3 regions of the Sphingobacterium sp. E70 genome follow, and region 1 is predicted to be linked to each of the others. Evidence: riboswitches for the same ligand, from Rfam matches in the RefSeq annotation. Region 1 holds a riboswitch; each other region holds the start of a gene.
What was found. A riboswitch is a leader RNA that binds a small molecule or an ion and turns the genes downstream of it on or off. The one in region 1 is predicted to bind S-adenosylmethionine.
Positions count from the first base shown of each region.

Region 2: it holds a riboswitch for S-adenosylmethionine, as region 1 does, so the genes downstream of both, KUH03_RS29675 (5-oxoprolinase) here and KUH03_RS22850 (methylenetetrahydrofolate reductase) in region 1, are expected to answer to the same signal.
Region 3: it holds a riboswitch for S-adenosylmethionine, as region 1 does, so the genes downstream of both, KUH03_RS15825 (hypothetical protein) here and KUH03_RS22850 (methylenetetrahydrofolate reductase) in region 1, are expected to answer to the same signal.

Region 1 covers NZ_CP079104.1:3,222,504-3,232,945, reverse strand. The annotation lists partial or broken gene KUH03_RS22875 (glutamine--tRNA ligase/YqeY domain fusion protein) at 1-1,335, shown strand, start outside; gene KUH03_RS22870 (hypothetical protein) at 1,390-2,337, opposite strand; gene KUH03_RS22865 (hypothetical protein) at 2,322-2,882, opposite strand; gene KUH03_RS22860 (hypothetical protein) at 2,873-3,532, opposite strand; gene KUH03_RS22855 (DUF2723 domain-containing protein) at 3,547-4,410, opposite strand; partial or broken gene KUH03_RS22850 (methylenetetrahydrofolate reductase) at 4,718-5,667, opposite strand; SAM riboswitch class I at 5,739-5,840, opposite strand; gene KUH03_RS22845 (hypothetical protein) at 5,942-6,436, opposite strand; gene KUH03_RS22840 (hypothetical protein) at 6,462-6,791, opposite strand; gene KUH03_RS22835 (ribosome maturation factor RimM) at 7,179-7,475, opposite strand; partial or broken gene KUH03_RS48985 (30S ribosomal protein S16) at 7,814-8,330, opposite strand; gene KUH03_RS22820 (hypothetical protein) at 8,407-8,559, opposite strand; gene KUH03_RS22815 (hypothetical protein) at 8,681-9,109, opposite strand; gene KUH03_RS22810 (UvrD-helicase domain-containing protein) at 9,439-9,981, shown strand; gene KUH03_RS22805 (hypothetical protein) at 9,947-10,442, shown strand, end outside.
Region 2 covers NZ_CP079104.1:4,212,299-4,222,740, reverse strand. The annotation lists gene KUH03_RS29695 (BlaI/MecI/CopY family transcriptional regulator) at 1-145, shown strand, start outside; gene KUH03_RS49335 (BlaI/MecI/CopY family transcriptional regulator) at 1-36, shown strand, start outside; gene KUH03_RS29690 (hypothetical protein) at 138-395, shown strand; gene KUH03_RS29685 (M56/M15 family metallopeptidase) at 392-1,441, shown strand; partial or broken gene KUH03_RS29680 (DUF3050 domain-containing protein) at 1,666-2,427, opposite strand; SAM-I-IV-variant riboswitch at 2,637-2,730, shown strand; gene KUH03_RS29675 (5-oxoprolinase) at 2,798-3,064, shown strand; gene KUH03_RS49330 (hypothetical protein) at 3,005-3,337, opposite strand; partial or broken gene KUH03_RS49325 (hypothetical protein) at 3,340-4,631, opposite strand; partial or broken gene KUH03_RS29660 (glycoside hydrolase N-terminal domain-containing protein) at 4,799-5,427, opposite strand; gene KUH03_RS29655 (sialate O-acetylesterase) at 5,579-6,820, opposite strand; gene KUH03_RS29650 (hypothetical protein) at 6,778-6,954, opposite strand; gene KUH03_RS29645 (hypothetical protein) at 6,986-7,561, opposite strand; gene KUH03_RS29640 (GH36 C-terminal domain-containing protein) at 7,659-7,922, opposite strand; partial or broken gene KUH03_RS29635 (alpha-galactosidase) at 8,043-9,562, opposite strand; gene KUH03_RS29630 (hypothetical protein) at 9,499-9,855, opposite strand; gene KUH03_RS29625 (glycoside hydrolase family 95 protein) at 9,868-10,442, opposite strand, start outside.
Region 3 covers NZ_CP079104.1:2,216,535-2,226,976, forward strand. The annotation lists gene KUH03_RS15805 (hypothetical protein) at 1-63, shown strand, start outside; gene KUH03_RS15810 (hypothetical protein) at 178-315, shown strand; gene KUH03_RS15815 (sensor histidine kinase KdpD) at 458-1,243, shown strand; partial or broken gene KUH03_RS15820 (response regulator transcription factor) at 1,297-1,983, shown strand; SAM riboswitch class I at 2,134-2,237, shown strand; gene KUH03_RS15825 (hypothetical protein) at 2,449-3,699, shown strand; partial or broken gene metE (5-methyltetrahydropteroyltriglutamate--homocysteine S-methyltransferase) at 3,675-4,621, shown strand; gene KUH03_RS15835 (tetratricopeptide repeat protein) at 4,836-5,270, opposite strand; gene KUH03_RS15840 (helix-turn-helix domain-containing protein) at 5,636-6,160, shown strand; gene KUH03_RS15845 (hypothetical protein) at 6,361-6,720, opposite strand; gene KUH03_RS15850 (single-stranded DNA-binding protein) at 6,907-7,302, shown strand; gene KUH03_RS15855 (hypothetical protein) at 7,364-7,609, opposite strand; gene KUH03_RS15860 (hypothetical protein) at 7,961-8,413, opposite strand; gene KUH03_RS15865 (hypothetical protein) at 8,636-9,007, opposite strand; gene KUH03_RS15870 (helix-turn-helix domain-containing protein) at 9,037-9,294, opposite strand; partial or broken gene KUH03_RS15875 (molecular chaperone Tir) at 9,385-9,773, shown strand; partial or broken gene KUH03_RS15880 (PspA/IM30 family protein) at 9,841-10,442, shown strand, end outside.

The DNA of each region.
Region 1 (10,442 bases):
CTCATAAAAAGGGTTTAGCATACGTGGACGATAGTACAGCGGAAGAAATTGCAGCAGCAAAAGGTACGCCTACAGAACCAGGTGTTCCGACACCTTACCGCGCCCGATCTATAGACGAAAATCTGACCCTATTCGCAGATATGAGAGCTGGGAAATATAAGGATGGCGAGAAAGTGCTCCGTGCAAAAATAGATTTGGCTAGTCCAAATATGCACCTGCGTGATCCTTTGTTATACCGCATCAAGCATGCCCACCATCACCGGACAGGCAATCAATGGTGCATCTACCCAATGTATGATTTTGCACACGGACAATCGGATTCAATTGAGAAAATCACCCATTCGATCTGTACCCTTGAATTTATCCCACACCGTCCTCTTTATGACTGGTGTATCGATAAACTGGAAATTTTCCCATCCAAGCAATATGAATTTGCACGCTTAAACATGACATATACGGTCATGAGCAAGCGTAAATTATTGCAATTGGTCAATGATAAATTTGTTGAAAGCTGGGATGACCCTCGTATGCCAACGATCTCCGGCTTGAGGAGAAGAGGATATACACCGGCAAGTATTCGCAACTTCTGTGAAAAGATCGGAGTTCAAAAACGCGAAAATATGATCGACGTCAGTCTACTGGAGTTTTGCATCCGGGAGGATCTCAACAAAACTGCCTGGCGTAGAATGGCTGTCCTTGATCCGATCAAATTAGTGATCACAAACTATCCGGATGGTCAAGTGGAAGATTTAGTCGGCGAGAATAACCCTGAAGTTGAAGGGGTGAAGGTGCTCGGATCATACCTTTTTCCAAAGAACTTTGGATAGAACGTGAAGATTTTATGGAAGATGCTCCAAAAAAATTCTTCCGTCTCGGCCCAGGACTTTCCGTTCGTCTAAAACACGCTTATATCGTTATCTGCAACGATTTCGTCAAAGATGAAAATGGAAAGGTAACAGAAGTACATTGTACCTACGTGCCTAATTCCAAATCAGGTGAAGATACTTCCGGATTAAAAGTAAAAGGAACAATCCATTGGATTTCTGTTCCTCATGCTAAGGAAGCTGAAGTAAGATTATACGACAGGTTGTTCAATGATGAAAACCCTGCGGCAGCTGAAAACTTTAAAGATTCCATCAATCCTGAAAGTTTGCATGTGATTGAACGTGCCTATATCGAGCCCGATCTGGCTACTGCTACTCCTGGAAAAGGGTATCAATTCATCCGTTTAGGTATTTTACATTAGACACACATTCTACTCCAGAACACCTGGTCTTTAACCGTACAGTTACGTTGAAAGATTCTTGGGGAAAAGAAGTGAAGAAAAATGGATAAGTAAACGATTACATAAAAAAAGGTCGGAAACAATTCCGACCTTTTTTTTTTATTCTATACCATACCATTGCTGATACTGTTTCTAAGTCCCTCGACACGTGCCAACCGCTTAGTATCATTTGCCTCCAATAGGATATCTCGATAACGATCGACCGAGTCAAGTGCTAGCTGCATATCGTTCCATTCAAAACCTAAATTTTTCTTATCCAATACCAGCTGATGTAGATATTCCATATTTTGTGAAACATAGTCCAAATTTCGATCGACTACATTTCCAGCCAGGTATCCCTGTCCGGAACGATATAGGCTATCAATGATATCTACATAATTAATCGCATCCGACATCGCATATACACGATCAGGCAATTGGTCGTATGCTTTCTTGGCCACTTCTCCAGCTTGTTTAAGCTGTCCTTTTTCCAATAGCAACCGTGCTGTCTTTCCAAAAATATCCCGTGCATACATACTTGAGAAGCGAAAGGAATCGGTATCTAAATATTTTGCATTCTTGGTATTCCCCCAATTGTATTTATGCATGATATTATCATATAAGGCTTCCACATTGACCAAAGCTGCCATCTCGCCAGCAGGCGCCTGCTGTTCACTGGTCGCAGCAACGGGCATCAACCTTGAAGCGAAGCCCTCGTTGACAAGGTATTTGTCCAAGCCCAACTTAATATCACTAGGGAGCATATTCGAAAAATAGATCGGTCGATCCCAATGATTATTTTCAAGGAGGGACAACAAAGTCAGATCCGATCGGGATAAGTGGTCAGCGGGGATTTCCCATTCCATTGTTGAAACGACGGCATTCTGGAAATAAGCGGGCACAGCATTCTTTTTCAAAATCTCGGCTTTGTTAATGGCCAATTTGACCTTCTTAGTCGGAAAATAATTCTCCAGATTTCCCGAATTCAACTGTACTTTATAATCAGGGTCATCAGAAGTAACAAACTGCAATAACTGCTGGATATCCACGGCTTCATTCAACTGTCTATCCACAAAAGGGATATAATCACGAATACCCTTTTTGTTTTTTCCGCAGGAATCGCAATCGGAAGTCCTGCAGCTTTATAAGTTGCTTTCTTGGCCTGCTGCATATACCAATCTCCCGTTAAATAACTCAGCACAACAATCCGTACATCTGGACGAACTCCTTCTACTTCCTGCAGATACCATAATGGAAAAGTATCGTGATCACCATAGGTAAACAAGATTGCATTTGGTGCACAGGTTTCTAGGTAATTACGGGCCACATCCCGAGCCAAGGATTTCTCAGAACGATTATGATCATCCCAATTCTGATGCGCCAGAATAATTGGCCCACCCAACAGCGCAAAAGATAACCCCGTAGCCATGGCATAGCGATTACTGAGAAACCGTTTAAAAAAGCGCATGAGTGCAATTGTACCCAGTCCGATCCAGATCGCAAAAGCATAAAAAGATCCGGCATAAGCATAATCACGTTCACGGGGTTGCAGTGGTGTCTGATTGAGATATACAACAATCGCTATACCCGTAAAAACAAACAGCAAGGTCAATACCAAAGTATAGGGTTTATTGTTTTGTACATCCAGATCGCTCCAGCTATCCCTAATAACAAAGGCAAGAAAAAATACGTGTTTCGGCTTGGATCATGTTGCTGTGACTCCGAAAGATGATGTTGCCCACCAAGGCGCCAATTATCCAGCGTTTTCACTCCAGAGAGCCAATTCCCCTCCGTATAGGATCCATAGCCTTGCTTGTCATTCTGCCTGCCAACAAAATTCCATAAGAAGTAACGTGCATACATTTCCCCCAATTGAAAATTAAAGAAAAACTTAAAGTTATCGGAGAACTGTGGTCTTTCGCCCTCTTTTAACTTGAGATAACTTCTATAGTAGGCTTGATGATTTTCATCCTGGCTATAGATACGTGGAAAAAATGTTTCACGATCAAATGCATACTTATCAACCTGTGTAAATGCTGTATAATTGGATTCATCTTTCCGATAACTGGTTTTGCTTTGAACATCCACAGCCTTTGAATCATAGTATGGTCCTTTAACCAGAGGTTCCCGCGTATACTGTTCTCGCCCTAAGTAACCTAAAAACGAAAAGACATTATCTGGCGCATTGTTATTTAAGGATGGATTTGCCTTTCCACGGATCAGCACCATGGTATAGGAACTATAACCAAACAGAATAAAGCAAAACACCAATAAAGCTGTATTTAATGTATACTTGCGTTTTCTATGGGAATAAAAAGACCATATACAATTGTGACACCAAAAAGCAAGCATAGGAAAAGAATTCCTGTACCAAATCCCAGTCCAAAAGAATTCACAAACAATAGATCTATTTTGGAAGCAAAACCGATCAGCCACTGAATAACACCCCAAAGGATTGCTGCAAGAACTAATATTCCTAATAGAAATGCCTTTATAATGCCTTTAAAATTAATTTCTGAAGTCCTTTTAAAATACACCACCATGGCTATAGCCGGAATAGCCAAAAGATTTAATAGGTGGACTCCAATTGAAAGCCCCATGACAAAAGCGATAAAAATCAGCCAGCGATCACTTCCGTCCTGGTCCGCACGCGCCTCCCATTTAAAAATCGCCCAGAAAACCACCGCAGTACAAAGTGAGGACATCGCATACACTTCGGATTCTACGGCCGAATACCAGAAGGTATCACTGAAACTAAAGGCCATAGCCCCCACTGCACCCGCTCCAAAGATCTGTAAATAGTAAGAAAAAGCAGATTGCTGTGGCTTCTTTAAAATCTTCCGGGCAATCGCTGTAATTGTCCAAAACAAAAATGTCACCGTCAGACCACTACAGACTGCCGAACCAATATTCATCCAGTAAGCGACTTGCCCTGTATTACCGAAAGCCAGATTGGAAAAAACATTCTGAATAAGTAGAAATAGCGGGGCACCAGGTTGATGTGCCACCTCAAGTTTGTACGCGCAGGCGATAAATTCACCACAATCCCACCAGCTCACGGTCTTTTCAACAGTAGCAATGTAGACAACAGTAGCAATGAGGCCACAGGCCAAACCAAATAGCGAGTTTAATTTATTATACGTCATAAGGACAATTGGTCTATATCTTAGTTCCTTTTAGTACCTCAAATTAAATAGTTATCTCGATTTAAAAATGTTAATTAACACTATTTAACACTACTGTTTAACAAAAATATTTTTTGAAAGAGAGCACTTCTATAGTGAAAAGAGAAATGCTGGTTTTGAAAGCAGGGGTAATGGCAAACTTCATCTCAAAAGCTGCATATGGCCATGGAATAAAAGAGGATTCAATTCACAAGTACAAAGCAGTATACCGTCGATAGAAGTAATAAAAAAGCGAGGGGTTTTCCTCGCTCCTCTTGTATTTTTTAGGCTAACTTCTCGACAATCTTTTCGTTGGCCCAGGATTACTCATGGTATAAAAGTGCAATACTGGAGCACCAAATTTTATCAGCTCCTGACATTGTTGCACAAGCCATTCTTCACCTACTTGCCTTACATCAGCATTGGTTTTACATGCTGCGACAGCATCACTCAATTCCTCAGGAATATCCAGGTGGAAAATTCTTGGCAAAGTAACCAGTTGCTTTTTGGTCGTCAATGGTTTGAGTCCCGGAATGATAGGCACATGGATTCCATTGTCCCGGCATTTGGTCACAAATTCCTTATATTTCTCCACGTTAAAGAACATCTGAGTTACAATAAACTCAGCACCCATATCCACTTTTTGCTTCAGATATTTAAAATCAGTATTGAAATTAGGAGATTCAAAATGCTTCTCCGGATATCCTGCGACACCGATACAAAAATCGGTTTTTTCAGATGTGATAATATCTTCGTGAAGATACTTTCCTTTATTCATATCCGTTACCTGTTGCAATAGATCCGTTGCAAAAGCATGTCCGCCTTCACTTGGAATAAAATCAGCATCTCCTTTGCGTGCATCACCTCGTAATACCAATACGTTATCGATACCCAAGAAATTTAAGTCGATCAAGGCATTTTCAGTTTCCTCTTTGGTAAAGCCACCACATATCAGATGGGGCACTGCGTCCACTTTATACTTATTCATGATCGCAGCACAGATCGCCACCGTTCCTGGTCGCTTACGATAAGATACACGTTCCAACAGCCCGCTTGCATGTTCCTTATAGATATAATCTTCCCGATGATAGGTTACATCAATAAAGGGCGGTTTAAATTCCATCAGTTCATCCATTGTCTTAAAAATACTTTGGATGCCCTGTCCCTTTGCAGGAGGCAATAGCTCAAAAGAAAACAATGTTTTCCTTTAGCATTCTGGATATGGTCGATAATCTTCATTAAAAAACTGTTTTAAGTTTGGGTTGGCTTACATCGAAACGCACAAGTCGAGGATATGTCTATCTGCATGTAACTTATCTTTCCCACATGGAGCAGGGTAGAATTTAGCACCTTGAACAATACAGGTTGCTAAGGCTTCACTGGGTCTAGTCCTCGGCCTTTCTCTATAAGCGTTGCTAATATCGTCTTAAAAAATCAAACAACAAAAACATTTTTTCGAAAAGCTATAAATTATAGTAACAAAGCTGTCTTTTTCCAGATCTTCCCATACAAATTATTTCAAAGTTGAAAGAGAATTACGTAGATTCTTTAAATAGAATGTGATCAGCAGTAAGCCAGAGACACTATATTTCTCCTTCTCTCCATACTTAAACCCATCCATTAAATATTTATAGGCAACCAATGCATTCTCCTCATTGTAAAACAGCTCTTTCCATGAGACAGGAACATCTTCCCATTGTTTTAATACAATGCCATTTTGCGCATAAGTAATTGGAGATTCAACCCCATCTATCTTATAATCACTATGGACGCCAGAATTTGAGATGTGCTGAAAGTATGCTATAGAATAATCTAAAAAGTTTAATGCGCGGGCCTTTACCTCTTGATCATTTTCAGCACTTGTCGGAATATTACGCCAAAGATTGACTACACTATCAAATTTACTAGGCTGCTCGCGAAGTGGTGTTTTGTCTAATTCGAAATTGAGAAACAACCGTTCCGTATTTGGCAAATGGGCTGAATTGAATTGGGAGAAATCACCTTTCAATTGTATGAAATTCTTTTTACTTGAATTATATCCAAAGAGATGGTTCCCTTTTATCATCCACCAATTCAATTTTATTCCCTTCAAATCTATATCTGCCATAGAGCAAGATATCACCTATCGCAAGGACAAATTGTCCCTTATCCCGAAGGGAGAGAAAAGAACGATAATGAAGCGGATGATCGCAATATGCATCAGGTTCAATATTTAGCGGATCCTTAGCTTTGGCCTCTAGGTAGCCGTCATTGGTATAACCGCAAATAACTTGATAATTTCCGATCGGAAATTCTTTGTTCTTCCCAAAGAAAGCACAAGAGGATAAGAATATCGTTGAAATAATTAGCAGTAATAGTTTCAAGACAGATCGTTTATAGTGGTCAATATATTGATTATTCAGTACCAATTTAAACAAAATCCATCAGAGTAAGAGATCCCTGACTGTCCCAAAACAAAAATTTTGTCAGATGAAGCGAAATATGATTTAAAACCTCAACTTATTGAATCGAAAAAGGTCTAAATTCCTTTACGAACTTAGACCTTTTTCATTCAAATTTATGGGAATTAAGAACGATGCTCTAAAGTAAATCCCGATTTGCAATCAGGGATAATTTACGAGAGGTCCGTCCACTTTTATTCTTTATAAAGATCGACTAGTCCTTCAGGCAATTCTACTTCAATAATCTCCTCTTCACCATCTATGCCAACGATTAAATCATCGGATAGGGGAACATCAATTCTTTACCATTCATATCAACTGTCGCGACGAATTGCTGTGGAAATTCCTGTACATCCGTAATTTCCCCAGTTCACCATGGGTTTCATCGATCACCAAAAATCCGATTAAATCCGTATATCTAAAATCATCGGGATCCCGTTCTGGCATTTTATCATTGGGTAGATAAACCTTTTTGTGAACAAGCACCTGTGCCTTGTCGATATGATCAACATCTTCAAATGTCACGTAGGCGGTACTATTTTTCTGCAGTTTTATAGCATCGATAAAATAAGGTACAAGTTTTTGTTGACCTCCAAAAGACGACATCTATATCCAAACTCTCATAGTCTTCAAATTCGAAAAACAATTGCATCTCGCCTTTTAGACCTCGCGTTTTGCTGATATAGCCTATATAAAAACTTTGATCGATAGTCATTTTGTAATATTGCGTATTAGGATATTAGTATTGAGATGCTTTTCCTTTCGGCTTCCACTATATATACAGCATCTGTTTTATTTTCACTTTTTTGTATAGCGATAGGATAATATGCTCGGCCTTCTATTTTAAATTAGAGCAATCAGCATCACATTTTAACACATAAACTATTTTATTAAAAAAGCCGGCTCAAGATTGAGTCGGCTTTCTCGAATACTTTATGAAAGAATTAACCTTCAGTTTCTTCTGATGCAGGAGCTTCAGTCTCTTCTGCGGCAGGTTCTTCTGCTACAGGAGCATTTTTAGCAGCTACAGCAGCAGCTTTTTCTTCTTTTTCTTCGCTTCAGCAGCTAAAGCAGCTTTCTTAGCATCAGCTTTAGATTGAGCTAAACCATCTTTTTACCAGAGATTCTAGCTTCGTTAGCTTCAGTCCAAGCAGTGAATTTAGCTTCAGCAGCAGTTTCATCAAAAGCACCTTTTTCACACCACCTTGTAAGTGTTTTTGTAAAGAACACCTTTGTAAGAAAGGATAGCACGAGCTGTGTCAGTAGGTTGAGCACCTTTATTCATCCAATCCAAAGCTTTTTCAAAATCCAAAACAATAGTTGCAGGATTTGTGTTTGGGTTGTAAGAACCGATACGTTCGATGAATTTACCATCACGTGGAGCGCGAGAATCCGCTACGACTACGTGGTAAAAGGACGTCCTTTTTTACCATGTCTTTGCAATCTGATTTTAGTTGCCATTTCTTAATTTTATTTTATGTATTCAACATATCCCCGAGCTTCATACTAGAGGGGATGCAAAGATAGTTATTTTTTTTTATTCATAGACATAATTTAATAAAACTTCGCTGAAAATGACATCTTTAACTCCTTCAAAATCCCCTTTAACAACATAATTCATTGCTGTAGGTTTGCCACTAGCGTCCAAGGTAATTTTTACAGCTGTTTTCTTTGTCCAATCCGGCTGCATTTCCTGATTGGTCCTTCCCTGAATTAGGGCAGAGAAAAAAGCGTTTTCTAAATTTTTGATACCACCTGATTAATATCAATCGGATTAAACCCCATTTGTTTATAAATAGGATAAAGAGGGTTTAGCGTCGTAGAATATTGAAAAAAGAGAATAACGTGAATTCAAGTTTAGGGTCTCCGGGATTATTGAAAAGCGGTGAGAAATATAGAAAGCTTTTCAGTTTTTGGATATTATCGCCATTATAGGCAAAAGTCAACTCCTGCTCATCTCCAATTTGTTCATAGAATTTTTCCAGTTTCCGATAGACAATTTTGGAGGGTACAGACATGTTCGAAGTATAAGAATAGCTTGTCAATAATTTATCTTTAATGAGCGATTCAGCGCCTACAGTGTTTATTCCATCTTTAATCGGTGCGCTCTTATTATACAAACTATCAACAAATACACTCTTCAGACGATTCTGTTCGTCCCAATGATAGCTTAAACGCACGATCTTCACCCGTTCAATTCCGCCCGTTTTATCCTGAAGCGCAATACGCGAATAATCCACTCGCCCATTTGCCCCATAATGGAACTGCTGTTCATTTACTTTTGTTACCCACCCTTGGTCATCATATTCAAGTAGATAACTAGTTTCGGCGCCATTTGAAGCGGATAAGGTTGTATTTTTAAATTCGATAAGCCTACTATTATCCTTTTCAGATCCATCTTTTTACAAGAATAATTAAAGGTAATACATAATAATACAAGGATACCCACTGTATATTTCATAAAACAATAATTTGGTCAATAAATTAGAAGCAAATTAAGTATATTTTCTCAATTAAAATAATCTTCGGCATTTTTGCCAATTTACATTTTACTTTCTACCTTCATTCCATGAAATCTGTTGCGCCATTAAAAATACTCAAAGCTTCGGCCGGTTCTGGAAAAACCTTTAGTCTGACACTACATTATCTAACATTATTGCTGTCCAATGAAAACAGCTATAAGGAGATATTGGCGGTAACGTTTACCAACAAGGCCACCGCAGAAATGAAAGAGCGCATACTCTCTGTGCTCCACGGCCTAGCTATTGGCGATCCCAGTCCCAAAATCGAAGATTTCAGAAAATTATTGCTGCAGCAACAACCCGATTGGACAAGCTATTTGATCCAGGAGAAATCCTACCGTGTCTACCGTCGGATCTTACACGACTACAGTCATTTTACCATCAGTACGATTGATGGTTTTTCTCAAAAAGTTATCCGTGCTTTCACATACGAACTCAACCTCGATGCGGCCTACAAGATAGAAATGAATGTCAATAAAGTCAAAAATGAATTGACAGTCATGCTCAATCAGTTGTTGGATGAACGCCCCGATCTCCTTGATTGGATCATCGCCTATGCGGAGAAAAAAAAAAAAAATAGCCAAAAATGAAAACTGGAACTATCGACAACAATTGATGGGCCTAGCCAATCTTATTTTCTCTGAAAATTTCCAGGAATTTGACAGCTATATTAATTCAGCAAACCCAAGAGAAGTTTTCAACCTCCTGAATCAAGAAATCGAACAAAAAATAAATGCCTTTACCGAAGCACTTTCGCTGACCATCGAAACTTTCAATGATACGTTCAAAAGATTCAACATCAGTGAAAATGAGCTCAAGGGAAAATCACGCAATAAGATTATCTCAGCTAGCAAGACCAGTAAAAAGACAGACAAGTTAAGTTCTTCAGAAATTGCCAAAATATTGGACAAATATGTACAATTGATAGATAATGAGGACGCATTTACAGATAGCGACAAAAATATACGCTACGACCTCCAATTAGCGCTTGCTCCCATCTTACAGTCTTTTCAGGCACTACAGGAGAATCTAGCAGCTTACATTGCTTATC
Region 2 (10,442 bases), 990 kb from region 1:
GTTTTTCTTTTCGCGTGTCATGAACAAGTATTTTGATGATTCTGTCGAAAATCTGGTATCATTCATTGTCAAGGAACAAAAAATCAGCGAAACAGACATCGAGAAAATCAAGGAAATTATCAATAAAAGTAAAGAAGATGAATAACCTATTTTCCTATAGCATAGAGGCCAATATCAGTTTACTTATTTTAGTCTCGCTCTTTGTCCTGGCTTTTCGGCAGCTTTCATTTTTTCGTTGGAACCGGCTTTTGCTTATTGCGTTGGTGAGCTTTTGTGCGCTGGTTCCTCTTCTTAAATTTAAGACCGATTATGTCAAATTAATCGATTCCAAAACAAATTCAAATCAGGAAATACAGTCGCAAGAGCAGTTGGGTTATTCCAATGTCCCTTTTTGATCGAACCCGAAGAACAGCTCAATCTATGGGACCGAATGGAGTTTAAAAAAATACTCGCCTATGCTTACTTATTGATCGCCATCTTCTTTCTGACACGATTAGTTTATCGCAGCTTAAAGCTCGTATGCTGTTTAAAGAAGATGGATTTTCAGGAGCATCAGGGAATTAAAGTAATCCCGCCGTTTAATCGCTTCAATAATTGTTCGATCTTTCATTATATCGTTATGGATAAAAGCGCACTTGAAAGTCCCGAAGGCAAGCTCATCTTTGCCCACGAGGCACAGCATATTTTAAAAGGACATGCCTGGGACAAATTATACATCGAGCTGATGTGCTGCATCTTCTGGATAAACCCCGCCATTTATTGGGTTCGGAAAGAACTGCATCGCCTACATGAATTTCAGGTCGATATAGCGGTGGCTGAATACTATGGAAAGACCAATTATGCGAGCTTCCTGCTGAATATGACACAACAAAATCAACAATTAGATTATATGCAAAGTAGAATTTTAAAAAACCAAAATGAACTGGTAGAACGCATCGACAGGTTGATGCGAAATCTATCACCACGCACGAAAGGTTATCAGTATCTGCTGTTTGTTCCTTGTATATTCGTGTTAATTGTCTCTTTTTCTTTTATTGATCCTCCGAAAGAAAAGATCTCCACTACTAGCGCTGTCAAAAATAGCGCAAAGACCATTGTTCTGGATCCGGGACATGGTGGCAAAGATAGTGGTGCCACCAACAGCAGGGGCCTCAAAGAGAAAGATCTCACTTTACAGGCTTGTAAGATGATTCAAAATGAACTTGAAAAAGAAGGTTTTCAGGTTGTATTGACCCATTCGAAAGACGAATTTATGATGCTTAAAGACCGTGCGGCCTTTACTGGTGACGCATTAATTTCAATTCATTTTGACATTGATCCTTCAAACGCCAAGCAGCCAATCGGCCTACGGTATCCAAAAGCTGTTGAACTACCCAAGATACAGGATCAAAGCCGAGAACTTGCGTTCCGTCTCACACAAAATTTAAAAATCAAGGATTAAGCACGCAGAAACCGGTTGAAAGCCATAATCATGCGATCTTACGGGGAGCAAAAATACCAGCGCTCATTGTTAGCTTAGGGAATATGAATACCTTTTCCAACACATTGGATCCACAATTTATCAGCGCTTTTACCCAAGCCCTAAAAAGGTCTCTGTCGGAATAGTTTTCCGTAAAATTATCAGATCAATTCTTTTTACAAAGAAGCCAAACAATAGAAGATTCCCTATAGGGAATCTTCTATTGCGTTCCAGAGTTCAATGCGCTTTTGAAGCGCCTCTTTACTGACTATTTTCATTTCTTCCCACTTCTCATCATCCTCTTTGGCCAGATCGCTGATCATCTGCATTGCCAAAGGGCCATGCTCATCACCGTCCAAATCAATATGACGTTGGAAATAGTAGATAAAATTATCTAAGCTCGATTCAGGAAGTTGGTTTTCAGCTCCTGCAAAATGGAGGTAAACATACCCGGGATAAGATCCTCACGACCAAATGTGAAAGCGGCAGCAATTTTATGTACCTCCCCTCTTCGATCAATTCGAAAGTAAAATTCAGAAAATCTTTGATCCTTTTATCCAAGGTTGTCAATGCAATGGCATCAAAAATACTTTTGGATTTCTTGGCGTTCACGATAAACTTGTTAACCAGGTGCAGGTCTGCCCCATTTCACTCATTGCGTCCAGATACATTTCAAAATGGCTCAAACGGCGACCATCAATATATTCGTCGGATTCTTCCGCTAATACAATTTCGTTAATCAGATAGCGTGTCGAAGGATGCTCACTTGCAAACCAAGGCAAAGTTGTACAGGTCAATTTAATCTGCAAAGCTTTTAATAAAGACATAAAATCCCATACAGCGTACACATGCCCTTCGGTAAAAGAACGTAGATTCTTGATCGTTTTGATTTTAGGATACAAGGAGTGTTGCAATAATACCTCGCGTTCGGCAGCAATGTATTCGTTAATTTCCGCAATTCTATTCATGCCGCAAAAGTATTGTCTTATCTCTGTTTTTTAAAGTATTTTCGACGAGATTACAGTAACATGATAAATTATCGGGCAAGCTATCCACTTCATAACCAAACCACAGCCAAAAACCCAAACTCACTTTTGCCGGCCTTAGTCTTCTTATCCACACCCAATTACCAAAAAAACAAAAATATTTTTAATATTAAAAATAATCTACTATATTTGTAGAGTATTCAGAATTGCATGATGCAATACCAACCGAGTGTAGACACCGCGGTGGTAAATTAATACGGGTTTCGACCAAAATAAACGTTATACAACGGTTATTTTCCCCAACAAGATCTGGATACAGTTTATGGTTTAATCCTTTAAATTTTTAAATTGTATGGCTACAACAACAAATCTTTACCAACACTTACTGGAAAAATTCAGCTACTATTCCACAGACGAACTAATACAGCTCAATAACGATACAATCTTGGGACAGGGTTGGGGCTCGGCCAAAGCGACCTTTCGGACAGCGCTGCTCAGTACTTTCTCCAAAAGAGGACTGGATCTATCCAACATCATTTCCAAGGAAGACGGTTTTACCTCAGTGAAGCATGTCCCTGTACGTTTGGAACACAATGTATTGATTCCATTGCAATCTTAAGACAGCAGTCATAGCACTTTCAGCGTAAAAGCACCGACTACCGTCTTGTCTTTTCTGTTTTTCATATTTACATGTAATTGTGAATAACACATGTTTATGCAATGAGATTTTTAAGACAAAAGGATCCCCGGCCTGCAAAAATTGCAGACTAGGGATCCTTTTATTTTTTTTTGTATGATAGGCGACCCAGTTATGATCTATACATACCTGAAGTTGTTGTGATTTGGGTGAATAAATCTGATAATTCAGTATTTTACCATCTTTCCATTCCATGTCTATGGTATGATTTCCTTTGATGCGCATTCCCCTGACCTGACCTTCTTTTTCCAGGCTTCAGGGATTGCTGGCAGGAGATACACACTGTCCTTATGCGACTGCACCAGCATCTCAGCGATACCAGCTGCTCCACCAAAATTACCATCAATCTGGAAAGGTGGCCCGGCAGTTAACAAATTTGCATAAACACCGCCCCCAGCGCCATAATTGATATGTGTATCGACACGTGGTGTCATCAGCTGCCGAAATAATTTATAGGCACGCTCGCCTTCATGCAATCTGGTCCAAAACAGTAGTTTATGGGCAATGGCCCAGCTCGGCCCATCATCTCCTCGTACATTCAGACTCTTTTTAGCGGCTAGCTGCCAGTCTGGATGTTCGTCATAACGGATCAGATAGCCTGGATACAAACCATACAAATGCGAGATATGCCGATGCTGCGGATCAACTTCTTCATAATCTTCGATCCATTCCATGATACGGCCATCTTTGGCTAGCTGCACTGCCGGTGCTAAGCGTTTCAATTGCGCTGAAACATTCGTTAAAAAAGGATCCGATTGTTTGCCTAATAATGCTGCCGCATGGATGACATTTTCAAATAATTCGCGTACGATCTGATTATCTATCGTTGGTCCCATCGTGACGTTTGCCTGGTGGCCATTAGGAAGCTTAAAGGAATTTTCGGGAGATACCGATGGCGAAGTCAACAACCAACCTTTACCGGGGTATTCAGTCAGGGCGCTGGCGTAAAACTGTGCCGCGCCATAGAGTATTGGGTATATCCGTCGCAGATAGTCCATATCTTCGCTATAAAGGTAATGTTCCCACAGATTATTGCACAGCCAGCCCGAGCCTGCATTGGCAATGCCCCAAGAAGCGGATTCCCCGGCTCGGTATAGCCCCACACGTTGGTGATCACATGAGCCACCCAGCCCGGTGCGTTATAGTACGCTTTCGCGGTCTTTGCTCCTGGCGCCATAAGGCCTTCCACAAGACTCACCAACGGTTCATTGAGTTCACCCAAATTGGCCGCTCCCAGGTGCCAATGGTTCATTTGCACATTGATATCCAGGTGATAATCCCCATTCCAGGGTGTCTGAATCTGATTTGCCCATAGCCCTTGTAAATTCGGTGGCAGCAGACCTAAACGCGTACTGCTAATACTAAGGTAGCGACCATACTGATAAAATAAGGCTGCCAGCCCCGGATCCTGATCCGGTTCTTTACCGAAAGCCAGCAAACGTTGGTCGGTCGGTAAATTATCTTTCGAGCGGCCAAGACTGAGCGACAAACGGTTGAACTTTGTTGAATAGTTTTGTAGATGTTCGGCATATAGCTTGGCATAGGATTTTTTAAAGCCTTTGTTAAAGTTTCGGTTGTTGTACGCTCAAAATCCTTGCCTTTAAAATCGGTATCTGTCGCCACATAAATCAGTACTTCGTCAGCCTGTTGAATGACAATAGATTGCCCTTGTACAAGCTGTTTTCCACCTTTAACTTGCGCCCGGACACGTGTTTTAAACTGCATACCTTTACCGTCCACACCATTATCCAATTGTCCCATCAAAATGAGCTCGCCATCTTTGGTCGTAGCAGTCGCCCTTTCGGGACGGTCGATCTTGATTGCTAGGTTTATCTGCCCTTTTTGCTACTCTGTAGACGAATAATACCCACATCGTCTGCAAAGCTTGTCCAATATTCCCGGTTATATTTTACGCCTTTGAGCTCATAGCTCGTTTTTACCAGAGCCTTTTCAATATCCAGCTCGCGGCGATAGTTTTGTACCGCAGCAAGAGCTGTTTTTCCATCAAATGCAAGCGTCAAATTGCCAAGAACTTGATAACAGCCCCATTGCTTACCACCCGATCCCGGGCCTTTGCAGATGAAATGTTGGTCAATCAATCCCTGAGCGAGGTCATTTTTCCCGTTTTTGATCAGGTTTCGAATGCTATCCAAGTACCTACTGGCTTCATAATTATTGGCATCCTGAGGGCTTCCCGACCATAGTGTAATATCGTTGAGTACAATATGTTCATTTATTAAGCCACCGTCGGGCATCATACCGATCTTTCCGTTACCTAGGGGCAAGGTCTCCTCCCATTGCTTTGCCGGCTGCTGATACCAGAGTTTGCTCCCCTGCTCCTGCCCAAATAACTTGCCCGAAAAAAAAGAAAACCATTAGCGTGTAAAGTAACTTACCTTTCCGAAGGTTTATTTTTGATGATCTATTCATGTCCCCTTAGTTTTTTGTCCAGTCATCTGTCCGAAAAGGAGATCCGGCGATCCCAGCATCATTATACAAAGTCAGGTCCGGGTTATCGGCCCAGCCGTAACGCACTGCCACCGGCGACAGCACTTCTTTGGCAGATACGATCAGCTTATTTCCCACCTGTTTGACCTCAGCGGGGTAAAAGACCTGATCTGCGCCAGCAATGGTAAAACTACCTTTCAGTTTATCCGCATCTTTCAACACCAGTTTTTTGCCCATGGGGTTAAAGCTGAGCTGCATCTCTGTTCCCTTTGTGATCCAATGTTCGAGAACAGGCCCCGAATAAGGGATCTTCTTTCCATAAAGCTGCGCTGTTGCAATCCAGCCTAGCCTTCTACCGACATCCTGTTTATTTTTTGGATGAATATCCACTACATCACCGATATCAGCAATAACAGCCATACCTGTGTAAGGCAGTTTGAGCGTTTGCCGCTGCGCCTCTCGTAATCTCGCCCAGGAAGAAGATTGCGGTGCCGACTTCTTCTCCTTATAATTTGCCAATTGCACAAAATAAAAAGGCATCTTTTCGTTGTTCCACTGTTGGCGCCAGCCCTGAATCAGCGCTGGCAACAGTTGCTCGTAAGGTGCATCTTTTGAATCAGCATTACTTTCTCCCTGATACCAAATAGCTCCTTTTATTTTAAGATCCACAAAAGGTTTAACCATAGCATTGTAGAGTACAGTCGGTCTATTGGGGCCCTCCATCGCGTTAGGCTTTGCGGGCAGCTTAGTCAGATCATAACCTACTTTGCATTTCCAGTCTCCAACGAGAGAAATCTGCTCCCCATTCGGTCCTTCCAGTCGTGGCTGTTCTGTACCGCCATATATTCCTCCGTCTCCAGCGCCATCAAATACCCGAACGGCAATATGCAACAGGCCACCATTGTTTGCCGCTGCAGGCACAGTATATTTCCGAATCTGGTTGTAACCGACAGTTTCGCCCACCTTTGTGCCATTGACATAGGTGATATCATTATCGTCTATCGCTCCCAAAATCAACTTGAGGGGTTTACCCTGCCAATGTGCCGGCAGCGCAACGTCTTTGCCAAAATAAACGACACCGTCCATACCCGGAAACAGGTTTTGGTCAAAAAAGCTGGGAATTGTAATCGTAGACCAGGTACTTTTATCCAATTGTGGCGCAAACCACTCGCCCTGCGTTGCTGTCTTCACCTGATCCTGCTGTTCGGCGACGCGATTCCATTCTGCCAAATCCTTCGCATAGACTTCCTGTGCATCTGGGCGTTGGATTTTTCGATGGCCGCCGTATAGATTGAAAACGGTGTAAGTGCCTCTCGGCTCATCCAGGCTTCAATAATTGTTCCGCCCCAGGAAGAATGGATCAAACCGATGGGGATTCCTGTTTTCTCGTAGATCTCACGTGCAAAAAAAGGCCGTCGCCGAAAACTCTGGAATACTTTGTGGCGTTACAGGATTCCATCCACCAGACTCAACCTTAACTGCTGTACTAGGTTGATTGGCCGTTGCTTTTGGAATCTGCAAAATGCGAATATTGGGGAAGTTGGCTGCTTTGATTTCCTGCCCGAAGTTATTGATCTTACCCCAACCCGCCAGGGGCATTTCCATATTTGATTGCCCCGAACAGAACCAGACTTCACCGATCAAAATATTATTTAGGATCAATTGATCCCCATCATTGATTGTAATTTGGTAGGGTCCACCGTATTTCGGTGTCTCCAAGAAGACTTGCCATCTCCCCTGTTGATCGACTTCTACCTGATAGTTTTTGTTATTCCAGCTGCTGTTTACGCTAAGTTCCTTGCCTACTGCGGTACTGGTTCCCCAGATCTTGACCTTTTCTTTCTGCTGCAGTACCATATTATCGCCAATAAAGGCAGGCAGCTGTACTTTGGCCTGTAGGGTAGAAAATCCACTGGCAACGCTGAGTAGCAGGGCCAGAAGAGTCCTCTTATACTGTTTAGGTTTTATCATGATTTTTGAGTTTATTGCTCAATTGGGTTTATAAATTTGGCGCATCCGAAGTCCAGACTGTTGGAATCGGAGCTTCGGATGTGCCACAGTTATTTTTTTAAAGTGCCGAGATCTTCAGCAAAACGCTGGTACGGTTGCTATTCAGATCAGGATTCACGCCGACTTTCATCAGGTAATCGCCCGAATAGGTTTGTCCCTGGCCTAAGCTCGACTTGGTTCCCGGATACAAGTTGATCTCCTCCACCCGGTATTGTTTTTGGGCATCTAGTCCTTTTAAACGCACTGGATCCGTTGAACCTATGCCATAACGGTTATTGACCAGATAGTTGAAGATGACAGCTTCTGTTTTTTTGCTATTCACATAACTCAGGGCGGCAAAGTCACCTTCACGCGGATCGGCCAAACGATACTGATCCCCATGCCAGATTGTTGCTTTAAGCGCCTCGTAATTCTTTACCGCCTGCTGGGAGAATAACAGATCCTGCTCATTCAGGTGACTCACCACAATATCAAAACCCAGTTTGCCCATCATGGCTACATCCGTACGGAATTTGAGGGACTGTTTTCCCCAGTCTGTCACATGGTTTGAGGTACTAATTGCCGGAAAAAAGTACGAATATTCGTACTGCATAAAAATACGTTCCAGGGGATCTGTATTATCCGAAGGCCAGAATTCGGTAAAGTACCGAAGCGCTGCATAGTCCACGCGGCCACCGCCACCCGAACATAACATCATCGGCACCTTTGGATACTTCGCACGAATACGTTCCAACACCTTATAAAGGCCTTCGACATACGAAATATAAAAGGCGCCCTGATCTTTCAGAAATGCGGAATGCGCATTGTATATCACCGCATTACAGTCCCATTTGATGTATGCCAATGCCGGATTTTTGGTAAACAGATCGTCCAAGATATGAAAAACAAAATCCTGCACCTTGGGATTTGTCAGATCCAGGATTAGCTGATTGCGGAAGTAATGTTCTTCCCGCTGCGGCTGTTTAACGACCCAATCCGGATGTTGCTCGTAGAGTTCGGATTTGGGGCTGACCATTTCGGGTTCTACCCAGATACCAAATTTAACACCTTGTTTAGTCGCTTCTTCCACAAGCGTCGCAATACCATTGGGCAATTTTGTGCGGTTAGGTTGCCAATCTCCCAAGCTCGAGTGATCACTATTACGCGGATATTTATTTCCAAACCAGCCATCATCCAATAAAAAAGGTCTACTCCTAGTTTCTTGGTATCCTGAAGCAGTCCTTTCAATTTTTGCTCATTAAAATCAAAGTAGGTCGCCTCCCAATTATTAAGTAAAGTCAGGCGTTCGCCATTTCCATCCAACAACTGATATTTACGAGCCCAGTTGTGCAAGTTCCGGGAAGCCTCTCCTTTTCCCTTCGTCGATAAGGTATAAATCAATTTGGGCGTTGTAAACTCTTGGTTGCTGGCCAGTTTCACATTGGAAGCATAATTATTTATTCCGGCGATAATACGTAAGTTATTGAGGTAGTCGACTTCAAAATCCACCTTAAAATTTCCGCTATACCCAAGGCTTGCCATCAGGACGGTTCCTTCATCTTCGGATGCCGCCTTGCCCAATGACACCATAAAGGAAGGCGGTTGGAATAAGTTTGCGCGTGTTCCGAGTTTACTGTCCAACACTTTGATGCCGTGCGTCAATGGGGTCTCCTCCACCTGCATTTCTTTTGCCCAGTCGCCATGATACTGCCGCAACCAATACGCTTTTGAGCGCAGGGTCAGGTTGGCCGAAGCAAACTTTTCGAGGGTAACAACTTTTTTTTCTTTATTCTGGATAGTTGCCCACTGCTCAATGATATTTTCATTCGAAAATGATTTGTAGTGTAACACGACGTAAATATCATATACTGGATCTTTCAGCGTGATATCAAGCTGTTTAACATTGGCATCCAGGTCTTTCACCGCATGCTTTTCATAGCGCAAGTCCAGGGAGCGATTACCATCGGCATGGACAAGACTAATGGCAGGTTCCAGTAGATTTTTTGAACCTGAAGGGTATAAGCCGCATTGGATAGGCCACTATAGTCTGTCAATTGTCTATAACCGCTTGCAATGGTCGCATACTCTTTTGAATCACTCAATTTTTCACCGTAATAGAGCATTTTCAGTGTTTTCGTGGAATCGTACTCCAATACAAGTGCATTTGATCTGGTTTCAATGGGAATCTGTTTGGACTGCGCCTGCACATCCAGATGGACAAGCCCTTGAGTCATCAAGAGCCCGAGTACAACATGTTTAAAATGATGGGTTGGCATATATAAATAGATTTAGGATTTGTTAACGAACTTGACTATTTTGTTTGCTTTCAGTTGAATCTTGTAAAGGTATTTGCCATTGACTTGCTCTTGCAATGCAAGACCTTCTAATCTGGAAGGACTTAATACCTGAATTGTTTGATCCTTCGGCGAAGAAAGGACGAGCTGCGTAATACTTCTGTTATTCCATTCCATCTTATCTAGCTGTACATTGCCCCGGGCTTTGAGTCCTTTGACTGTCCCGGCAGACCAACGATCGGGCAAGGCAGGAAGTAATTCCAGAACATCAGTTTGCGATTGTAGCAACATTTCACTCAGGGCAGCCACATAACCGAGGTTGCCATCAATCTGAAAGGGTGGATGCGCACAGAGCAAGTTGGCATACACTCCGCCTCCATTGTTATAATCGATGCCCTCTCCGCCGACGAGGTTAATGAAATTCGTTAAAATCTTATAGGCATGATTTCCATCCTGTAATCTCGCCCAGAAGGCAACCTTCCAGGCCATGGACCAACCGGTAGATTCGTCGCCACGTGCGGTCAGGGTGACTCGTGCAGCCTTGGCAAGTTCCGGTGTTTTCAAAACCG
Region 3 (10,442 bases), 1.0 Mb from region 1:
AAGAGTATCGTAGCTCTCCCCCAAGATCTAATCCAAAACTATCTAAACGAATTTTTGAGCTAGAAACCAAATTAAATAAACTGTCGAAAAAAATGCAGGCTATGGCTTCAATGTTTACGACTCTGTCGCCATGCTTGGTGGTAAAAGGCGGACTACATCGAAGATGTCGCTATCGGAATGGAGCTGGCGAAAAGACCGCTTAAGGATCGGTTGAATATTATTATTGTTCAGGAACTCCTAAAAGAAGAATTGATCCATCGTGACATCAAAGCACCTTTTAATATCAGATATGGAGCACCAGCAATATTTTGCTAAATAATATTCTCAATGAGGCCGAACTAAATAATCCCATAAATACCACAAAGTATTCTACAGCGTTATTTAAAGGTGATGTTGGTGCTGCCCCAGGAAGCTGACCATATACTTCCCGAACAAAAAAGCGATCATAGCAGACAATATGAGCTACTTGCTACTTCCTATGCTCACACTTTTGTTTCTATTGGTCGGATGTTTTGCCTATACACTCATCATTATCTTTAGACAAAAGAAGGTATCTGAGATGAAAACTGACTTCATCAATAATATGACCCATGAGTTTAAAACTCCTGTGGCCACGATCATGATCGCCAGTGAATCACTTAAGGATCCTGATATCAATGCGGACCACAAACGCGTGCAGAAATTGGCCAATATCATCTACGATGAGAATGTTCGCCTCGGGAATCATATCGAACGCGTATTAGACTTAGCAAAACTGGAGAAAGAAACACTGAAACTCGATCGCGAAGATGTGCATATCAATGACCTCGTAGCCGCTGTCACAGACAGTATGCAGCTTCGGATGCAGAATATCGGCGGAAAATTCAGTGTCGATCTCGCGGCAACAAAAGATATTGTTGTTGGGGATGAACTGCATTTCTCCAATGTATTTTACAACCTAATGGACAATGCGATTAAGTATAGTAAAGGAGATCTACATGTCAATATCAGTTCCAAAAATATTGGCGATAACATTGTTATCACCATCGCCGACAACGGAATTGGTATGAGCAGAGATCACCTCCAAAAGATATTCGATCAATTTTATCGTATCCCCACCGGAAATGTACACAACGTTAAAGGTTTTGGTCTGGGCTTAAGTTATGTTCAGGATATTTTGAGAAGACTCAATGGAAGAATCACCGTAAAAAGTGAGAAAGATAAGGGCACAACCTTTGAAGTAATTTTGCCCGTAAAAAAATAACACGTTCTTTTTTGTATATTCAGGGAACATTAGTGAAAATTAATAGATTCATTATGCAAAAGATATTATTAGCAGAGGATGATCCCAATTTGGGGATCTTTTAAAGGACTATCTCGAATTAAAGGGAAAATTTGACGTTACGCTCTGTATTGACGGGGATGAAGCCGTTTCTCAGTTCAAAAAAATGATTATGATTTATGCATTTTCGATGTCATGATGCCAAAAAAGACGGTTTTACCGTGGGCCGTGAGATCAGAAAAACAAATAGCACCGTACCGATTATCTTCGCCACTGCAAAAGGCATGATGGAGGACAAGACAGAAGCGTTTGAATTGGGTGGCGATGATTACATCACAAAACCTTTCCGTGTTGAGGAATTACTTCTTCGGATAAATGCTTTATTGAAACGGAGTGTCAGAGATAAAGAGGATGAAGTAGTTGCAGATAAGTTTGAAATTGGAGATTACTTCTTCGATTATACGAGTCAGCAGATTTCCTACAAGGGTCAAATGCAAAAACTATCGACAAAAGAGGCTGAATTGCTTCGCCTACTTTGTTTAAAAAAGAATGATGTATTGACCCGGGAAGAAGCTTTATTAAAAATATGGCATGACGACAATTACTTCACAGGTAGAAGTATGGACGTATTCCTGAGTAAACTTCGTAAATACCTAAGAGAAGACAGCAAGGTTGAAATCGTCAATGTCCACGGTAAAGGTTACAAACTCCTGGTGAGTTAAAGGCATAGAGGGTGAGATACCAATGCGTGATTTCACCCTCCTTTCCAATGAAAAGAAAGAAATAAAACATTTCTATCCTTAGTAGAATAAAAAAATAGGTGCACTTTTATAAAAAATTTGCATATCAAAAGAAATGTTCTAACTTAGCATCGCTTATAGAGAAAGGCAGAGGGAATAGACCCGATGAAGCCTTAGCAACCTGTCCCTTGACAAGGTGCTAAATTCTACCCTACTTGATATGGGAATGATAAGCCGAAGTCACCGAATTCTAGTGTGTCCTTCTCTCTCTAGCAAGAAATATAGTTGAAAAGAAATATTAAAAACATTATTATGTTATTGACTAACAATTTAGGTTACCCTCGTGTGGGCGCGTTCCGCGAATTGAAAAAGCCAATGAGGCCTATTGGGCTAAAAAATCTTCTGTTGAGGAATTATTGGACACAGCAAAAAAATTCGTGAAGGCAATTGGAAAACACAAAAGATGCTGGAATAGATTTGATCCCTTCCAACGACTTCTCTTTTTACGATCAAGTATTGGATTTAACCCTTACCGTTGGTGCAATTCCTGCTCGTTACCATTCTTTATTGAATAAAGTAGACAACAACTACAGCTTAGACTTATATTTTGCAATGGCACGCGGTTTCCAACAAGAAGGAATCGATGTTACTGCAATGGAAATGACCAAGTGGTTAGATACCAACTACCACTATATGGTTCCTGAATTCACAAAAGATCAAGAGTTCAAATTGACTTCTGAGAAATTCTTAAATGAATACAACGAGGCAAAATCATTGGGTATTGAGACAAAACCTGTTTTATTAGGCCCAATCACTTACCTTTTGATCGGTAAAGAAAAAGAAGCTGGTTTCGACCGTATCGACCTATTGGACAAATTAGTTCCTGTATATGAGCAAATCTTGTCTAAATTGGCAGAAGCTGGTGCACAATATGTTCAGATCGACGAGCCTTTCTTGGCTTTGGATTTAGATGCAAAAGTAAAAGCATTATACCAACCTACGTTCGAGAAATTGGCTGCTGCTGCCAAAAACATCAAATTGATCGCGACAACTTACTTCGAAGCTTTAAAAGACAACGAAGATATCGCGGTTAACTTACCGATCCATGCATTACACTTGGATTTAGTACGTGGAGAAAACCAATTGGATACCGTTTTGGCTAAAGTTCCAGCTTCATTGACATTATCTTTAGGTATTGTTGAAGGCCGTAACATCTGGAAAAACGATTACGAAAAATCATTGGTTAAAATCAAACAAGCAGTTGATGCATTAGGCAAAGACCGCGTTTGGATTGCTCCTTCTTCCTCTTTACTGCATGTTCCTTTTGACTTAGATAATGAGCATAATGAGCAATCATTGCCTGCTGCAGTTAAAAACTGGTTAGCATTCGCAAAACAAAAATTAGCAGAGGTAAAAGATCTAGCAGTCTTAGCAGAAGGCGAAGTTGATGCAGAAACAACAAAACGTTTCGAAGCAAACAAAGCTGCAGCAGAAAGCCGTCGTACTTCTCCGTTGATCCACAAACCAGAAGTTAAAACACGTACAAGCAACATTACTGATGATGATGCAAAACGTACGTCAGTTTTTGCTGACCGTAAAGCGGCACAACAAGCGAAATTCAACTTGCCAGCATTCCCTACGACAACAATCGGTTCTTTCCACAAACAAAAGATGTGCGTAAATGGAGAGCTGATCTGAAAAAGGGATCGATCACACAGGAAGAGTACGATAAAGCAATTGCTGAAGAAACTGAAAATACAATCCGTCTTCAAGAGCAACTGGATATCGATGTATTGGTTCACGGTGAGTTCGAACGTAATGACATGGTTGAATACTTCGGTGAGCAACTAGCTGGATATGCATTTACACAAAACGGTTGGGTACAATCCTATGGTTCACGTTGTGTGAAACCTCCAATTATTTATGGAGATGTATACCGTCCAGAAGATATGACTGTACGTTGGTCTTCATACGCTCAATCATTGACAAACCGTCCGGTTAAAGGAATGTTGACTGGTCCTGTAACAATCTTACAATGGTCTTTCGTACGTAACGATCAACCACGTTCAACCACAACTTACCAAATCGCATTGGCGATCTTAGACGAAGTACAAGCTTTGGAAAAAGCAGGTATCAAAATCATTCAGATCGATGAGCCAGCGATCCGTGAGGGATTACCATTGCGCAAAGCAGATCAAAAGATTACTTAAACTGGGCTGTACGTGCATTCCGTGTATCTTCATCCAATGTTGAAGATGATACACAGATCCACACACACATGTGTTACTCTGAGTTTAACAACGTGATCGAAGATATCGCAGCAATGGATGCAGACGTAATTACAATTGAGACTTCACGTTCACAAATGAAATTATTGAATGCTTTTGCAGGTGATTTCAAATACCCGAACGATATCGGTCCTGGTGTATACGATATCCACTCACCACGCGTACCAAGCAAAGATGAGATGGTAGACCTATTGCGCAAAGCAAAAGCAGTAGTTCCTTCGGAACAACTTTGGGTTAACCCTGACTGTGGATTGAAAACTCGTGCTTGGCCTGAAACTAAAGCCGCTTTAGAATCAATGGTTGAAGCTGCGAAAATCTTAAGAGCAGAATAATTCTTAAACTATATTGATAAAAGCCCAAGATGAAATTTCATCTTGGGCTTTTTTTGAATACTTTATCCGACATCAAGCGTCTTCGTCTGTTATTTACTCCGCTTTTTGCCCGTCTTATTCATTTCCAATTTTCCTTTAATCCGATCTTCAATAGACTTTATGATCGTGGACAGATCGCTGTTCAGATTATCCAATTTAGCCATTTTGAGGATTTTTAAAGCCTTTTGTATTTCTTTAATTTCTCAAGTAGCAACACCTTCTTGATCCAGATTACAGCCAGGGACATCCCCGGCAATGTCAACGCATATTTGATGGTTTTCTTTGCCGCTTCGTAATCCCCCATGTCTATCAGGGTCTGTATAAAATAAGGATACACCTCCAAAGCATGCACATTGTGGCTTAAAGCTTCCTGAAAATATTTCTTTGCCTGTTCATAATCAAACAGCTGCTCCGCATAAACCCGCCCCATTAGGCACAATGCCATGGTATTGGATTCATCGTATGACAAGGCATAGGATAAGGATTCTAGCGTATCCTCCAGATAATATGGATAATTATCCAAGGCCTGGAGAACATATTTATTCACTGAATTCATCGTTTTTTTAAACATTACATGAGTATTGAGCTTCTTGCGGCTACCTCTAGCCACACAGATGCCATTTCCTTTTATCGGTTAGATCATCTCAAATGATCGCGTGGCAATACAGACATCACAATCCGATGTCATATACAAATGCCAAAAGTGGTCCGGAAAAGAAGATTAAGAGAGTGCGGTATTCCGGAGAATATGCCCAAGACTCTTCTTTAAGGACGAAGCTGGGGTTTTTAGTATAGCAAACATATTCTTCCGTTTTTTTATTTTATATTAATACCTTATTGTGCTGCAAAGATTCAAAATATTTATCAAATTACAAAATATTTGATTATTAACAACTTACAAATACGCTATATCATTGGCATATTATTGTCATATCGTTTTTTTAAAATCATAAACCTTTTAGTCATTTTCGTTTCATGGAAAGTCAAACAGTAAATCAACTCATCAAACAATCTAGAAAGCTCAGAGGACTGACACAACAGGATCTCGCCAATCAAGCCGGCCTATCTCTAAGAACAGTACAACGAATCGAAAAGGGGACAGAAGAGATCAGTGGTTTCAGTTTAAGACAAATCAGTCAGATTTTAGAAATTCCTTTAGAACAATTAATTATGCCAAATGTAAATCAAATCAGTATCGACAAAAATCAAAGCGGAAGTATAAAGGCACTTTATCTAGCTTCCTTAACTTTTCTAGTCAACCCGCTATTAGGTCTGTTGGTCCCAGCGATTATGGGCTACACCAAGCAAAATAAAGATACCCAATATAGCAAGCATCTAAAAAAGATAATCATCATACATGCCACCGGTCTTTTATTTCTCGGCGCCTTTATAGGTTATATTTTTGCAGCAGATTTTTTAAAAATTGGATTGCCTTCATCGTTAAATTACATCTTTACAGGCTGGCTTTTTCTGCTAATCCCCTATGTTATTACTTCGTGATTATCATCTTCACAGCAGTAAACTATTTTAGAATTAAAGGAGCCGATGTAAGTTAAGATTAACTGGTATTCAGCTGGCGCGAACCGAAATTCACGATTCATGTATACTGAAATACAGCTGTATGAATAGATTTTATAAAATCAGAAGAACTCTTCTCCCAAAAGAGATAATAGGAAAAAGAAATCGTAAATAGCGTATTATCATGGCTTCTTTTGGACAATCAATACCCAGTCATTTTCTAGCATGAGGTAGCCCATCTCATAGATAAATTTATAGGTTTGCCCTTTATTATTAGCAAATGTATGTGTGTGGAATTTGAAATCAAAACCCAGTCTCTTTAATTTTTCACCTTGCACCTTTATCATCCCTTTCCCCTCTCCGTTTAGTACATCCATTAGAATACGGCGGTTCTTGCGCAGGATATTATTCAGATTGCGTACTAGATTAGTTTGATCGCTATTCAGTTTATTGTTATATGCATTTCGGCAAGAGTCATCACAAAAGCGCTTATCCGATCTTCCCTTTATATTTTGCCCACATTCCAAACAGATTTTTTCCATAGTGTTTAATATGAAATTTAAACGACAACAAACGGTTACAACCGACTATAGTCGAATACAAATGGTAAACAGACGATTATTATTTCCTCTCCTTTTCATCTTTGCTCAAGGTCATTCCACATCCATTAAAGGTTATGGCCTATAACTAAAATAAGAATTATTAGAAACATTTAAAAATCAGACAAAATGAGCACATTACGTAACAAAGTACAATTAATCGGTCATTTAGGAAATGATCCTATCATCAAAACCACTTCAACAGGGACAAATTACTCAGTTTTACGACTTGCCACAAATGATCTTTTCAAAAACAAAGCGGGTGAATGGGTTGAAGAAGTACAATGGCATACCCTTGTCATTTGGGGTAAGCAGAATAATACCATTGAAAAGAAATGTCGTCGCGGGACCAAACTAATGGTTGAAGGGAAACTTACCTATCGTAACTATGAAAATGCTGAAGGAATAAAAACGTATATTACCGAAATCAAAGTTGACAGCTTTTTGATTCTATCAGATCAAACTTGCTCAAACGAGGATATTCCAGTACTACAAGAGGAGGATGAGGATGAGCTCCCATTTTAATTTAGGGATAAAAAAGTAGGACATCTAACGTTGTCCTACTTTCCGCTTTATATCAAAAAAACTATTTTGTCGCACTCGCAGTTAACTCTGCTGCTAGCTTTTGAGCATACTCTGTCCATAGCTTTGCATCTTCCGGAGTTAATTTAGTAAGGGCAGTAGCTGTTTTTGTAGCCCACTCCTGTTGCTTTCCAGCTAACTCTTGGATTTTAGTCGCATCTCCACTTTTAGCAGCAGCAACATATTCATTCACATATTTTGTGTAATCGTCCGCCATCTGTTGTGCTTCTGGAGAACTAAACTTAGGCACTGCAGTAGTGGTAGTTGTTTCTGTTGTTGTTGTCTGCGCAACACCACCTTCAGTATCAGTTGTAGTGACTGTATCCTTTGTTTCTACTTTTTGCTATCTGCATTATTACAAGAAGCAAAGAAAATTGCAGCAATTGTTGCAGATAATATCATTTTTTTCATGAAACGAATAAGTTTATAATAAATTAAAATTATTTACCAACTTAAATTTGGATTATTTTATTTTATAATCCAAATATATTTTTTCACAAAACAAATAAATATTAAAAAACCTCAGTTTTCTCTTTCCCATGCGTTTAAGTTTAAATCTCCGATGATTGAAATAGTACCTGATTGTAACAAAACCATGGCTTTAATTGCGATTCTGCTTCCTCCAGGCTTCCAAAGGAAGATACTCTCCAGAAACAATGTCCAAAATCTGGATATTCTTACAATCACTCTTATTCAAATAGAAATGATAGTAAGGTTCAAATCTTTCTTCACTATTATATCCAGCGGTAAGAGAATACAACTCTCTTCCACCCTGTTTCAAACTATCGATCATGAACGAGATATTGGCTTTGTGATCAGTCAAGCTATCCAAGTTTCTTTTACTTTCCTCAACCTCTTTCAGCGCCAGGATTAATTTCATCGCCTCTTCTGTTGAACAACCTGCCATCTCGCCTATTTTGGCTGAGGTTTCAATTTTCTCCACAGCTGGGCTTTCAGGGATTTGGTCACTTTTTGCTTTAGTGGATGTATTGCTTTGACAGCCGATAAAAGCAAGGAATGATATCAAAAGGACAAATAAGATCTGTTTTTTCATCTGTATAAATTATTTGTTCATCAATTATTTTCAGATTAACGTGTTATTCGTAAGTATTTATTTTCAATGGCATTCATGAACTCGTTTACCCATTAAATTGGTATTTTAAGGTATTCGTGAGCTCAATCATTCGACTCGCTCGGTTCATGCTGCCTTTGGCGGTATAAGTGTTGATTTCATCAGTACAAATGACCTGGTGTTTGGTCGACTACCAATGCTAATCTATATTCTTTCAAATTTACCATACAATTTCCAAAAGTTCCCTTCTCGGCCAACACAAAGTCGACTTTTTTTCCAAGCGTTTAACACCAAACTTATTTCTCTTTCTACCATGGTATATTTCCCAATAAAGAACTCCTCCGCCGAAAAACACAGTCCAAAGGCATTATTTAGAGTATGCAGGCTATCAATATCAATTTCTTCAAAAAATAGAATCGATTGTGCTGTTATGCCAAAATCACCTGGTACCGGTATAGCATCCATATACTCCATTGCTATAAAACGATTACGGCTTTGCAGCGGGAACTCAATGACCGGAAGTTCATTGAGTTTTGATACGTAAGTACAAGCATCTAACAATGCTTCTCGCTCCAACAACGGAACCTGCGACAGTCGCTTGCCACCTAATGTAGGAATATCGGGCTGAAAATAGTCGTTAAAATTGAGGATCTCATTAACGGATAGATTTTTTCAATTAGATGCTGCACAGGAATGCCAAAATAATTTGCAATTTTCAAGACAATCTCGATTTTTGGTTCAGCACGCATCTCTTCGTAAGATGAAATATTACCTCTAGTAAGATTAAAAACATCTCCAAAAGCCTGTTGACTCAATCCTTTCACCTTTCTCAGCTTCTTAATATTATTCCCGACGTTACTCATTTTAAAAAAAATTAATTTTTTCTTGCAAAATATTTTTGCAATTCACTATCTTTATGCAAAGAATATGTGCAATATATAAAAAACTTGATTATGTACTTCTCAAAAATTGAAAATTATATCGCCAATATCGGTTATAACATCACTCATAAAGATGAGAAAGAGGGTGTTTTTGTTATCGAAAACGAAGATGATGGTATTCGCAATCTCATTGTAGGTATTGCACAGCCTATCATAATTTTCGAGCAGTACCTATTTACCATAAACAACGAAAACATGGACATGTTCAAATCGTTGCTCATCAAAAATAGAGATATCATCCATGGCGGGTTTGCTTTGACAGAGGATGGCAAAAGGTCATATTCCGATATACCATGCAAATACATAATCTCGATCAAAATGAATTTGATGCGGCTATTAATTCGCTCAGTCTTTTGATCAGTGAATATTATAATCAATTAATAAGTTTTTCAAAATTATAGAATAATGAATATTTTTAAGAGAATTTTCAGAATCGGTCAAGCAGAAATCCACGCTGTAGTGGACAAAATGGAGGACCCCATCAAAATGACGGAACAAGGTATCCGTGAGATGAAAGAAGACCTAGAGCAATCGTTGGAAGCTTACGCAAAAGTAAAAGCGCTAGCCATACGTACGCAAAATAATTGTGAGAAGAAAAAGAAGAGGCCAATGAATTTGAAAACAAAGCCATTTTATTATTGCAAAAGGCTCAAAAAGGCGACCTTTCTACTGAAAAAGCAGAAAGCTTAGCCAAAGAAGCATTATTACTAAAAAAACAGTTATTGATCGAAGCCACCGAATTGGAAAAACAGGCGACAATCCACCAAAGCTCAGCGGAAGAGTTACACAAGAATGTAGATATACTTAAATTCAATATATCTAAATGGGAAAGTGAACTATCAACTTTAAAAGCACGGGTTAAAGTATCCAATGCGGCTAAAATGGTCAACCGACAACTAGCCAACATTGATTCCAACAGCACCATTTCCATGCTGGAACGTATGAAGGAAAAGGTCGAAGAGGATGAGGCTTTGGCCAAAGCCTATGGCGAAATCGCAACGGGCAACAAAAGTAGGATAGATGAAATCAATGAGAACATCGGTGGTTCGGACTCCGTCAACAATGAATTG